DNA from 3 places in the Lactobacillus sp. ESL0230 genome. Region 2 is predicted to be linked to each of the others. Evidence: predicted binding sites of a transcription regulator. Region 2 holds the regulator's gene; each other region holds the start of a gene.

Region 1 (3,290 bases), on a different contig from region 2:
GCGAACAAGATTTTTTTGGATAAATTCTTCATCTTTTTTAATTTTTTCTTGCTGCTTTTCGTAAGCCTCTTCTTGCTGACGATCCCTTAATTGACGCTGTTTTACGTAATCGGAGTAATTACCTTTGAAGGCTGTTAATTGGCCAAATTGTAATTCAAAGATTTGGTTGGCCAAATGGTCTAAGAAGTACTGATCATGTGAAACTACTAAAATTGCTCCATTGTAACCTTTAAGGAATGCTTCTAGCCAATCTAACGTATTTAAATCTAAATAGTTAGTTGGCTCATCAAGTAGAAGTAGGGGGGGCTTATGTAAAAGTAGTTTGACTAAGGCTAAGCGGGTCTTTTCTCCACCAGATAGGTTGCTGATAGTTTTAGACCAAGTTTCTTCTGGGAAATTAAAGCCATGTAAAATACTTTTAATATCAGCTTGATAGCTGTAGCCACCTTTTTGCTCAAAATCAAATTGTAATTGATCATATTTTTTTAAAAGTTGACTATCTTGAGGATGTTCAGCTATTTTTTGTTGCATTACTTGCATTTGTGTATTCATTTCGATTAAAGAAGAGAAAACACCGAGTAATTCGTCCCAAATGGTTTTATTTTCATTTAAAGCTTTTTCTTGAGCGCTGTAGCCCACTTCAATTGCTTTATTAACAATAAACTCACCGTGTGTAGCTTCTTCTTCACCTGTCATAATTTTTAAAAGAGTAGTTTTACCTACCCCATTTGAGCCCACTAAGCCAATTCTTGCATTTGAATTGATTGAAAAATTGACATTTTTAAATAGTGTAGTAGCTCCAAATTGTTTTTCTAAATCGTGTCCTTGTGCAATTATCATATTTTTCACCTAAAAACTATTTTAGCATATGAAGCGAGTTAAAAGTGACTATGGTCTGTTTCAAAATATAGCAAGATAAATTAATAGTTGATTTTTGAGGCATTGAAAATAATTAGATAAGTAGTGTTTGTTGTGTTAAAATCTAAAAGATTGTGAAAAATATTTGCAACTAACACTAGTTTATAGGTAAAATAATAAATAATTGATGAGTAATTCACAAATGAAATTTGCTAGCATAATTAAGTTGGAGGCTTTGTAATAAATGGAAAAAATAAAAATTCCCACGGCGACAGCAAAAAGACTGCCGCTTTATTATCGATACTTAATCATCTTGAATGAAGCTGGCAAAGAGAAAGTTTCCTCAACTGAATTATCTGAAGCTGTTCAAGTTGATAGTGCATCAATTAGGCGCGATTTTTCGTACTTTGGTGCATTAGGTAAGCGTGGGTATGGATATGATGTAAAAAGCTTACTGACTTTTTTTAAAAAAATATTGAATCAAGATACTTTAACCAATGTGGCTTTGGTAGGAGTTGGTAATTTGGGACATGCTTTGCTTAATTATAATTTTAAGCGAAGTAATAATATTCGAATTTCTTGTGCTTTTGATATAGATCAAAAAATAACAGGCAAAATTTTAAGCGGCGTTCCTGTATATGATATGAGTGAGCTTAAAAAGCAACTGAGTGACCAACAGATAACAATTGCGATTTTAACAGTTCCGTCTAATACAGCTCAAAAAACAGCAGATGAAATGGTTGAAGCAGGTATTAAAGGAATTATGAACTTTACGCCGATCAGACTCTCAGCTCCGAGCGGAATACGAATACAAAATGTTGATTTAGCTACTGAATTGCAAACATTAATTTATTTTTTAGAAAGTGATAAGAAGTAGCCCGCATAAATATTAGGTAGACTTAGTGATTAAAACAAATTAGCACTTTAATTGAAAAAGTGCTAATTTTTTCTTGCATTTTAAACAAAAAGGGGTTATTATCATAATTATAAGTTAGCACTTAGCTAATTTGAGTGCTAATGACTAAAATTAAAGATATTAAATTGAATTTAGGAGGGACAAACGTGTTACAACCAATAGGTGATCGCGTGATCGTAAAAGTTAAAGAAGAAGAAGAAAAAACTGTAGGCGGAATCGTCCTTGCTTCTAATGCTAAACAAAAGCCAACTGAAGGTGAAGTTGTTGCTGTAGGTGCAGGCAGCTATGCTGAAAATGGTAGTAAAATTCCAATGACTGTTGCAGAGGGTGATATTGTGCTCTACGATAAGTACTCAGGCACTGACGTTAATTACGAAGGTGAAAAATACTTAGTCCTTCATGAAAAAGATATTTTGGCAGTTGTTAAGTAATTAAGGAGTAAGAAAAATGGCAAAAGATATTAAATTTTCTGAAGATGCAAGACGTTCTCTATTAAAGGGTGTCGATAAATTAGCTGATACAGTTAAGGCAACAATTGGTCCTAAAGGAAGAAACGTTGTTTTAGAACAATCTTATGGTAATCCTGATATTACTAATGATGGTGTGACCATTGCTAAAGCAATTGAATTAAAAGATCATTATGAAAATATGGGTGCTAAGCTTGTTGCTGAAGCTGCTCAAAAGACTAATGATATTGCTGGTGATGGAACCACAACTGCTGTTGTTTTAACGCAAGCTATTATTCGCGAAGGGATGAAGAATGTTACTGCTGGTGCTAATCCAGTTGGTGTTCGTCGCGGAATTGAAAAGGCTACGAAAGCTGTTGTTGATGAATTACATAAAATTAGTCATACAGTTTCTTCTAAAGAGCAAATTGCTCAAGTTGCTGCTGTTTCATCCGCTTCAAAAGAAGTTGGTGATTTGATTGCTGATGCAATGGAAAAAGTAGGCAATGACGGAGTTATTACCATTGAAGATTCACGTGGTATTGAAACTGAGCTTTCTGTGGTCGAAGGAATGCAATTTGACCGTGGTTACTTGTCACAATACATGGTTACTGACAATGATAAGATGGAAGCTGATTTAGACAACCCATACATTTTAATTACTGACAAAAAGATTTCGAATATTCAAGATGTTTTGCCACTATTACAAGAAATTGTACAACAAGGTAAGTCTTTATTAATTATCGCTGATGATGTTTCAGGTGAAGCTTTACCAACTTTGGTCTTGAATAAGATTCGTGGTACTTTCAATGTCGTTGCTGTTAAGGCACCAGGCTTTGGTGATCGTCGTAAAGAACAATTGCAAGATATTGCGGCTTTAACAGGTGGTACAGTGATTACTGAAGACCTTGGTCTTGAATTAAAAGATACTACACTTGATCAATTAGGCCAAGCACGGCGTATCACAATTACTAAGGACTCAACCACTATTGTTGATGGTGCTGGTTCAGAAGATGCTATTAAGGATCGTGAAGATTCTATTAGAAAACAAATCGCTGAGACTACTTCTG
Region 2 (3,290 bases):
GATGAAAAGATATATAAAATGCGGCAGCTTGGAGTAGATTATTTGTTGGTGATGCATTTTAATGAGCAATTTAGCAAAGTAAGTGCTCAAGAATTTGTAGATAATATTATTGTTAAACTTAATACTGAGACTGTTGTTGCTGGTTTTGATTATACCTATGGACCTAAAAATATTGCCAATATGCAGAATTTACCTAAATTTGCGCAAAACAGATTTGAGATTATTACGGTTCCGGAACAAACATACAATGACCAAAAAATTGGCTCAACAGAGATTAAAAGAGCTATTAAAAATGGAAAAATGGACTTAGTTAAAGACTTACTTGGCACACCTTATGTCATGTCCGGTTATATTGGGCACGGACTGCGTAATGGTCACAAGTTGGGCTTTCCAACTGCTAATTTAGTTTGGGATGAGAATAAGGTGATTCCTAAAGTTGGCGTTTATGCTACGAGGACAATGATTAATGGTAAGTGGTATGAATCAATGACTAGTGTAGGCTATAATGTAACAATTAACAGTGCCCAAAAAATATATATTGAATCTAACTTATTTGGTTTTAGTGAAGAGGCTTATGACCAAAAGATAATAATTAAGTGGTATAAGTATACACGCGGAGAAATAAAGTTTGCTAATTTAAATCAACTAAAAGAGCAAATGAAACAGGATAAATTAAAGATTACAGACTATTTTGAGCAGTACAGATAAGTTAAAATTGTTGCAAAAATTTATTTTAAAATAATTAGCACTCAGCTTGACATTCTGCTAAATACTAGTATCATAATAATTGTTAGCACAAAGCAAATAAGAGTGCTAAAAGTGAGGGCGATATTTATGTTGACCGAACGTCAAGAATTAATTTTAAAAACAATTATTAATAATTTTACACAGACACATGATCCTGTCGGTTCAAAAACTGTAATGAACCAACTGCCAATTAAAGTTTCCAGTGCAACTATTCGTAATGAAATGGCTCTTTTAGAAGACAAGGGCTTAATTGAAAAAACTCATTTATCTAGTGGCCGTTTACCATCAACTGATGGCTATCGGTACTATTTAGATAATTTAGTTGAGCCATTACGTTTGCCAGCATCAGTATATGATAGAATTATGCTACAATTTAGCCAGCCATTTCATCAAGTTAATGAAATTGTTCAAGAGGCGGCCAAAATTTTATCTGATTTGACTAATTATACTGCTTTTGCTGAAGGACCAGAGAGTAATTCTTTAACTATTACTGGTTTTCGAATTGTTCCATTAGTGAATAGGCAAGTTATGGCTATTTTGGTTACCAGTGATGGGAATGTTCACAGTCAAGTTTATCGTTTACCCTATAATATTGGTGGCGATGAAGTTGAAAAAGCTGTGCGAATGCTAAACAATGAATTGGTAGGTAAGACTTTAAACAAAATAAACCCGAGTTCATTGAGTCAAGATTTAAGTGAAAAATTTGGTCTTCATCATATCACTGAATTAATTGAATTGGTTGAAGATGTGGTTAAAGAGGCTACTAGTGAGCAAATGTATGTTGACGGGCAGCTAAATCTTTTAAATAACAGTTCACTAAGCGATGCTTCAAGTTTGAAATCGCTCTATGAATTACTGGGTCATGAAGATTTAGTTTCGAATTTAATGACTAATGTAGTGAACTCAAGTGATAGTCACTCACCCATAAGAGTTAGTTTAGGTTCGGAATTATCTAATGATTTATTGAAGGATTATAGTCTTCTTACTGCAGAGTACAGTGTAGGGTCATATGGTAAAGGTATTATTGCTTTACTTGGTCCTAATAATATGCCGTATTCGCAAGTGATTGGCCTACTAGAATATTTTAGAAATGAATTAGCTAAAAAGCTACTGGAATATTATGGCAGATTTAAATAAAGGAGGTTAACTGTGAGTAAAGAAAAACAGACTAATGAAAAAGATTTTATAGAAAATCAACCGGCAACGGATGAAACGAAAGATTTTGAAGCTCAAGTAGATGATCAACAAGCATCTGAATCTGAAAAAGATAAAATCAAATCAGAGTTAACTAGGGTGCAGGAACAAAATAAAGATTTAGAAGATAAATATTTACGTAGTCAAGCAGAAATGCAAAATATGCAAAATCGTTATAATAATGAACGTGCACAATTGATTAAGTATGAATCTCAGTCTTTAGCTAAAGACATTTTACCGGCAATGGATAATTTAGAAAGAGCTTTAGCAATTGAAGTAGATGATGAAGCTTCAAAGCAGCTTAAAAAGGGTGTTCAAATGACTCTTGACTCCTTAATTAAGGCGATGAAAGATCATGGAATTAGTGAAATCGATGCTGAAGGTGTAGAATTTGATCCAAACTTACATCAGGCAGTTCAAACGGTTGCTGCTGAAAATAATGAGCAGAAGAATTATATCGTTCAGGTTTTACAAAAGGGTTATTTATATAAGGATCGCACATTAAGACCAGCAATGGTTGTTGTTGCACAATAATTGAAAGGAAGTTTTATTAATGTCAAAAGTTATCGGTATTGATCTTGGAACAACTAACTCTGCAGTTGCAGTTCTTGAAGGTAAGGAACCAAAAATTATTACTAATCCAGAAGGTAACAGAACTACTCCTTCAGTAGTTGCCTTTAAGGATGGTGAAATTCAAGTTGGTGAAGTAGCTAAACGGCAAGCAATTACTAATCCTAATACTATTTCTTCAATTAAGCGTCACATTGGTGAGGCTGGTTATAAAGTCAAAATTGGGGATAAGGCCTATACACCACAAGAAATTTCTGCAATGATTTTACAATATATTAAGAAATTTTCAGAAGACTATTTAGGTGAGAAGGTTACTGAAGCAGTTATTACGGTTCCAGCTTACTTTAATGATGCTCAACGTCAAGCTACTAAAGATGCTGGTAAAATTGCTGGTTTAGAAGTAAAACGGATTATTAACGAACCAACCGCTTCATCACTTGCTTATGGTTTGGATAAAGATGCTGAAGATGAAAAAGTTTTAGTGTATGACCTTGGTGGTGGAACTTTCGATGTTTCTGTTTTGCAACTAGGTGATGGTGTCTTTCAGGTATTATCCACTAATGGTGATACACGTCTTGGTGGTGATGACTTTGATAATAAGATTATTGACTGGCTTGTTAAAGGCTTTAAAGATGAAAATGGTGTGGACTTATCAACTGATAAGATGGCACTACAGAGATTAAAAGATGCTGCTGAAAAAGCTAAGAAAGATCTATCTGGTGTATCTTCAACTCACATTTCACTTCCATTTATTTCTGCTGGTGAAGCCGGTCCATTAC
Region 3 (3,290 bases), 520 kb from region 2:
TGGTCAGCATCTGGTTCAATTACTACATCACCATTTAATCCATCAACAGCTATATTTTGATCATTTTCAACATCAGCAGTGATTGATTCAGTACCAACAACAGCTGGCAATTCAAGCGAACGAGCCATAATTGCTGAGTGCGCCGTCCGCCCACCAATATCAGTAACGAAACCTTTAACAAAGTTTTTATTTAGTTGAGCAGTATCACTTGGCGTCAAATCATGAGCTACGACAACCACTTCATGGTCAATCGTTGCCGGATTAGGTAATTCTTTTCCTAATAAGTGAGCCATAATTCGCTTAGAAACATCACGAACATCGGCAGCACGTTGCTGCATATATTCGTTATCAGTCATACCTTCAAAAATTGTAATAAATTTTTGAGCAGTTTCATCAAGTGCAGCTTCACTATTAATTTTTTGTTCCTTAATTTCGGTTTCGATTGCACCAGTAAATTCAGGATCATTTAAAATCATCAAGTGAGCTTCAAAAACTTGTGCTTCTTCTTCTCCCAAGCTTGTTTTAGCACTATCACGAATCTTTTCAACTTCAGCAGTTGAAACCTTAATTGCTTCGTGATAGCGAGCTAGTTCACCTTCAACATCGCTGACATTAGCCTTTGAAAATGAAAGATCCGGTTCTACCAAGAGATAAGCTGGTGCTACAGCAATACCATCACTTGCAGCAATTCCTTTTAATGTCTTGGTCATTATTCAGCTAAGCCTTCTTTTTTCATTGTTTCAGAAATAGCTTCAATAGCATCCTTTTCGTCATCACCATCAGCACTAATTGAAACATCAGCATTTTTGCCAACACCAAGTGACATAACACCCATGATTGACTTCAAATTAACTGATTTGCCATTGTATTCCAAGTTGATGTCTGAACCAAACTTAGAAGCAGCTTGTACTAACAAGGTAGCAGGACGAGCATGAATACCTGTTTCTGCAATAACATGAAAATCGCGTTTTTCCATTATAATATCTCCTTTGAATTCAAAAAAATAAAACCGGTAGTAAATACCTATTCGTGTACTTAGACTATCATTTTTTTGCAAAATAGACAACATTAATGTAACAGTTTACATCATTAAACTTGTGTCTTCTTTTGCATGTAAATTATTTGACCTCCACGGAGTGCCTTACCAGTTATATTTTGTCTTTTCCCAAAAGATCTTAAAGCAGCTTGGAAAGCAAAGGCTTCTTTTGGGTGAACTTGATATGAATCAAGTTCACCGCTAGCTAACTGCTCAAGAATTTTTTGATAATCCAAATATACCACCGTTTCTTTCAAATTAATAATAATCTAGATAAATTTAGCAAATTTTTGACTACTTTGCTTATCTACATTTTAACATATTGTACCTACATCCAACCACCAAGCTTTTATGTTTAGCACTTGATTATTAAGAGTGCTAATTATATAATTTAGGGAAAGATGAATCAAAGCGAAAGGCGGTAATATAATTGCTTTGTCAAAACTGTCATAAACGACCTGCTTCCATTCACCTCTTTGCTCAGGTAAATGGTGAAAGTCGCGAAATCAATTTATGTGGTCAATGTTATCAAGAACTTGAACAACAAGGAAATATTAATATGAGCAATAACAATAATAGCTTTTTCGGTGATTTTAATAATCCATTCAATAATGGTGGTAATGCCGATGATTCACAAATGAATAATAATGGTGGGACTTCAGTTGGCAATAATGGCGGTAAGCGGTCACTTTTAGATCAGTATGGAACTGATTTAACTGATTTAGCTCGAAAGGGCAAAATCGATCCAGTGATTGGTCGTGACCAAGAAATCGCTCGTGTAATTGAAATTCTAAATAGAAGAACTAAGAATAACCCTGTCTTAATTGGAGAGGCTGGTGTAGGTAAAACTGCAGTAGTTGAAGGATTAGCTCAACAAATTGTTGACGGATCTGTCCCAGCTAAATTACAAGACAAAAGAATTGTTTCATTAAATGTGGTTTCTTTAGTTCAAGGGACCGGAATTCGTGGACAATTTGAACAACGTATGCAACAACTGATTAATGAATTACAAAATCAAGATGACATTATTCTTTTTATTGATGAAATTCATGAGATTGTTGGTGCAGGAAACGCTGAAGGGGGAATGGACGCTGGTAATATTATTAAACCGGCCCTCGCCCGTGGTGATTTACAATTAGTGGGAGCAACTACTCTCAAAGAATATCGTGAAATTGAGAAAGATTCAGCCTTAGCTCGAAGATTTCAACCAGTTGATGTAAAAGAACCCTCCGTTAAAGAAACAATTCGCATTCTCCAAGGAATTAAAAAGCGTTATGAAGATTATCATCATGTACAATATACAGATGATGCTATTCAGGCTGCAGCTGAATTATCTGAACGCTATATTCAAGATCGCTTTTTACCAGATAAAGCAATTGACCTACTTGATGAAGCTGGTTCGCGTATGAATCTAACAATCCCTTATGTAGACAAGGACAAAATTAAAGAACGTATTGAAGCTGCACAACAACTTAAACAGGAATCGCTTAAAAACGAAGACTATGAAAAAGCCGCTTATTACCGTGATCAAATTGAAAAATATAATAAAATGAAAAATCAAAACGTTGATCCGGATAAGTCACCTATTATTACAAATAAAATAATGGATAAAATTGTAGAAGAAAAAACAAGTATCCCGGTAGGCGAATTACAAAAGCAAGAAGAAAATCAATTGCAAAACTTGGCTACAAATTTGAAGTCACATGTTATTGGCCAAGATGAAGCTGTTGATAAGTTGGCGCGAGCTATTCGCCGTAATCGAATTGGCTTTAACAAATCGGGTCGTCCAATTGGCTCATTTCTTTTCGTTGGGCCAACTGGAGTTGGTAAAACAGAGCTAGCAAAGCAATTAGCTAAGCAAATGTTTGGTTCAGAAAATGCCATGATTAGATTTGATATGTCAGAATTTATGGAATCCTATTCAGTTTCTAAATTAATTGGTTCTGCACCGGGTTATGTTGGCTATGAAGAAGCTGGTCAATTAACTGAACAGGTTCGGCGTAATCCATACAGTTTGATCTTGCTAGATGAAATTGAGAAGGCTGATCCATCTGTAATGAATTTATTCTTACAAATTTTAGATGATGGTCGCTTGACTGACTCACAAGGACGCCAAGTTTCATTTAAGGATACAATTATCATTATGACTTCAAATGCAGGTCAAGGAATTAAACGTGCCAGTGTAGGCTTTGCTGCTGAAACCGCAGGCAAAAAACCCGATTCTGTCCGTAATTCAATGAGTGAATTCTTTAAA

The links. The regulator HrcA, encoded in region 2, represses chaperone genes, less so after heat shock. The targets are predictions, from matches to a motif close to TTAGCACTCNNNNNNNNNGAGTGCTAA.
Region 1: the regulator HrcA is predicted to act here: its motif matches at 1,850-1,876, upstream of groES (co-chaperone GroES).
Region 3: the regulator HrcA is predicted to act here: its motif matches at 1,392-1,418, upstream of F5ESL0230_RS02510 (ATP-dependent Clp protease ATP-binding subunit).

What each region holds. Positions count from the first base shown of each region.
Region 1 is NZ_REHI01000007.1:16,071-19,360, reverse strand. It holds gene F5ESL0230_RS06265 (ABC-F family ATP-binding cassette domain-containing protein) at 1-840, opposite strand, end outside; gene F5ESL0230_RS06260 (redox-sensing transcriptional repressor Rex) at 1,103-1,735, shown strand; gene groES (co-chaperone GroES) at 1,921-2,205, shown strand; gene groL (chaperonin GroEL) at 2,222-3,290, shown strand, end outside.
Region 2 is NZ_REHI01000006.1:652,749-656,038, reverse strand. It holds gene ribF (riboflavin biosynthesis protein RibF) at 1-708, shown strand, start outside; gene hrcA (heat-inducible transcriptional repressor HrcA) at 835-1,884, shown strand; gene grpE (nucleotide exchange factor GrpE) at 1,897-2,475, shown strand; gene dnaK (molecular chaperone DnaK) at 2,495-3,290, shown strand, end outside.
Region 3 is NZ_REHI01000006.1:134,177-137,466, reverse strand. It holds gene ptsP (phosphoenolpyruvate--protein phosphotransferase) at 1-710, opposite strand, end outside; gene F5ESL0230_RS02520 (phosphocarrier protein HPr) at 710-976, opposite strand; gene F5ESL0230_RS02515 (hypothetical protein) at 1,090-1,272, opposite strand; gene F5ESL0230_RS02510 (ATP-dependent Clp protease ATP-binding subunit) at 1,467-3,290, shown strand, end outside.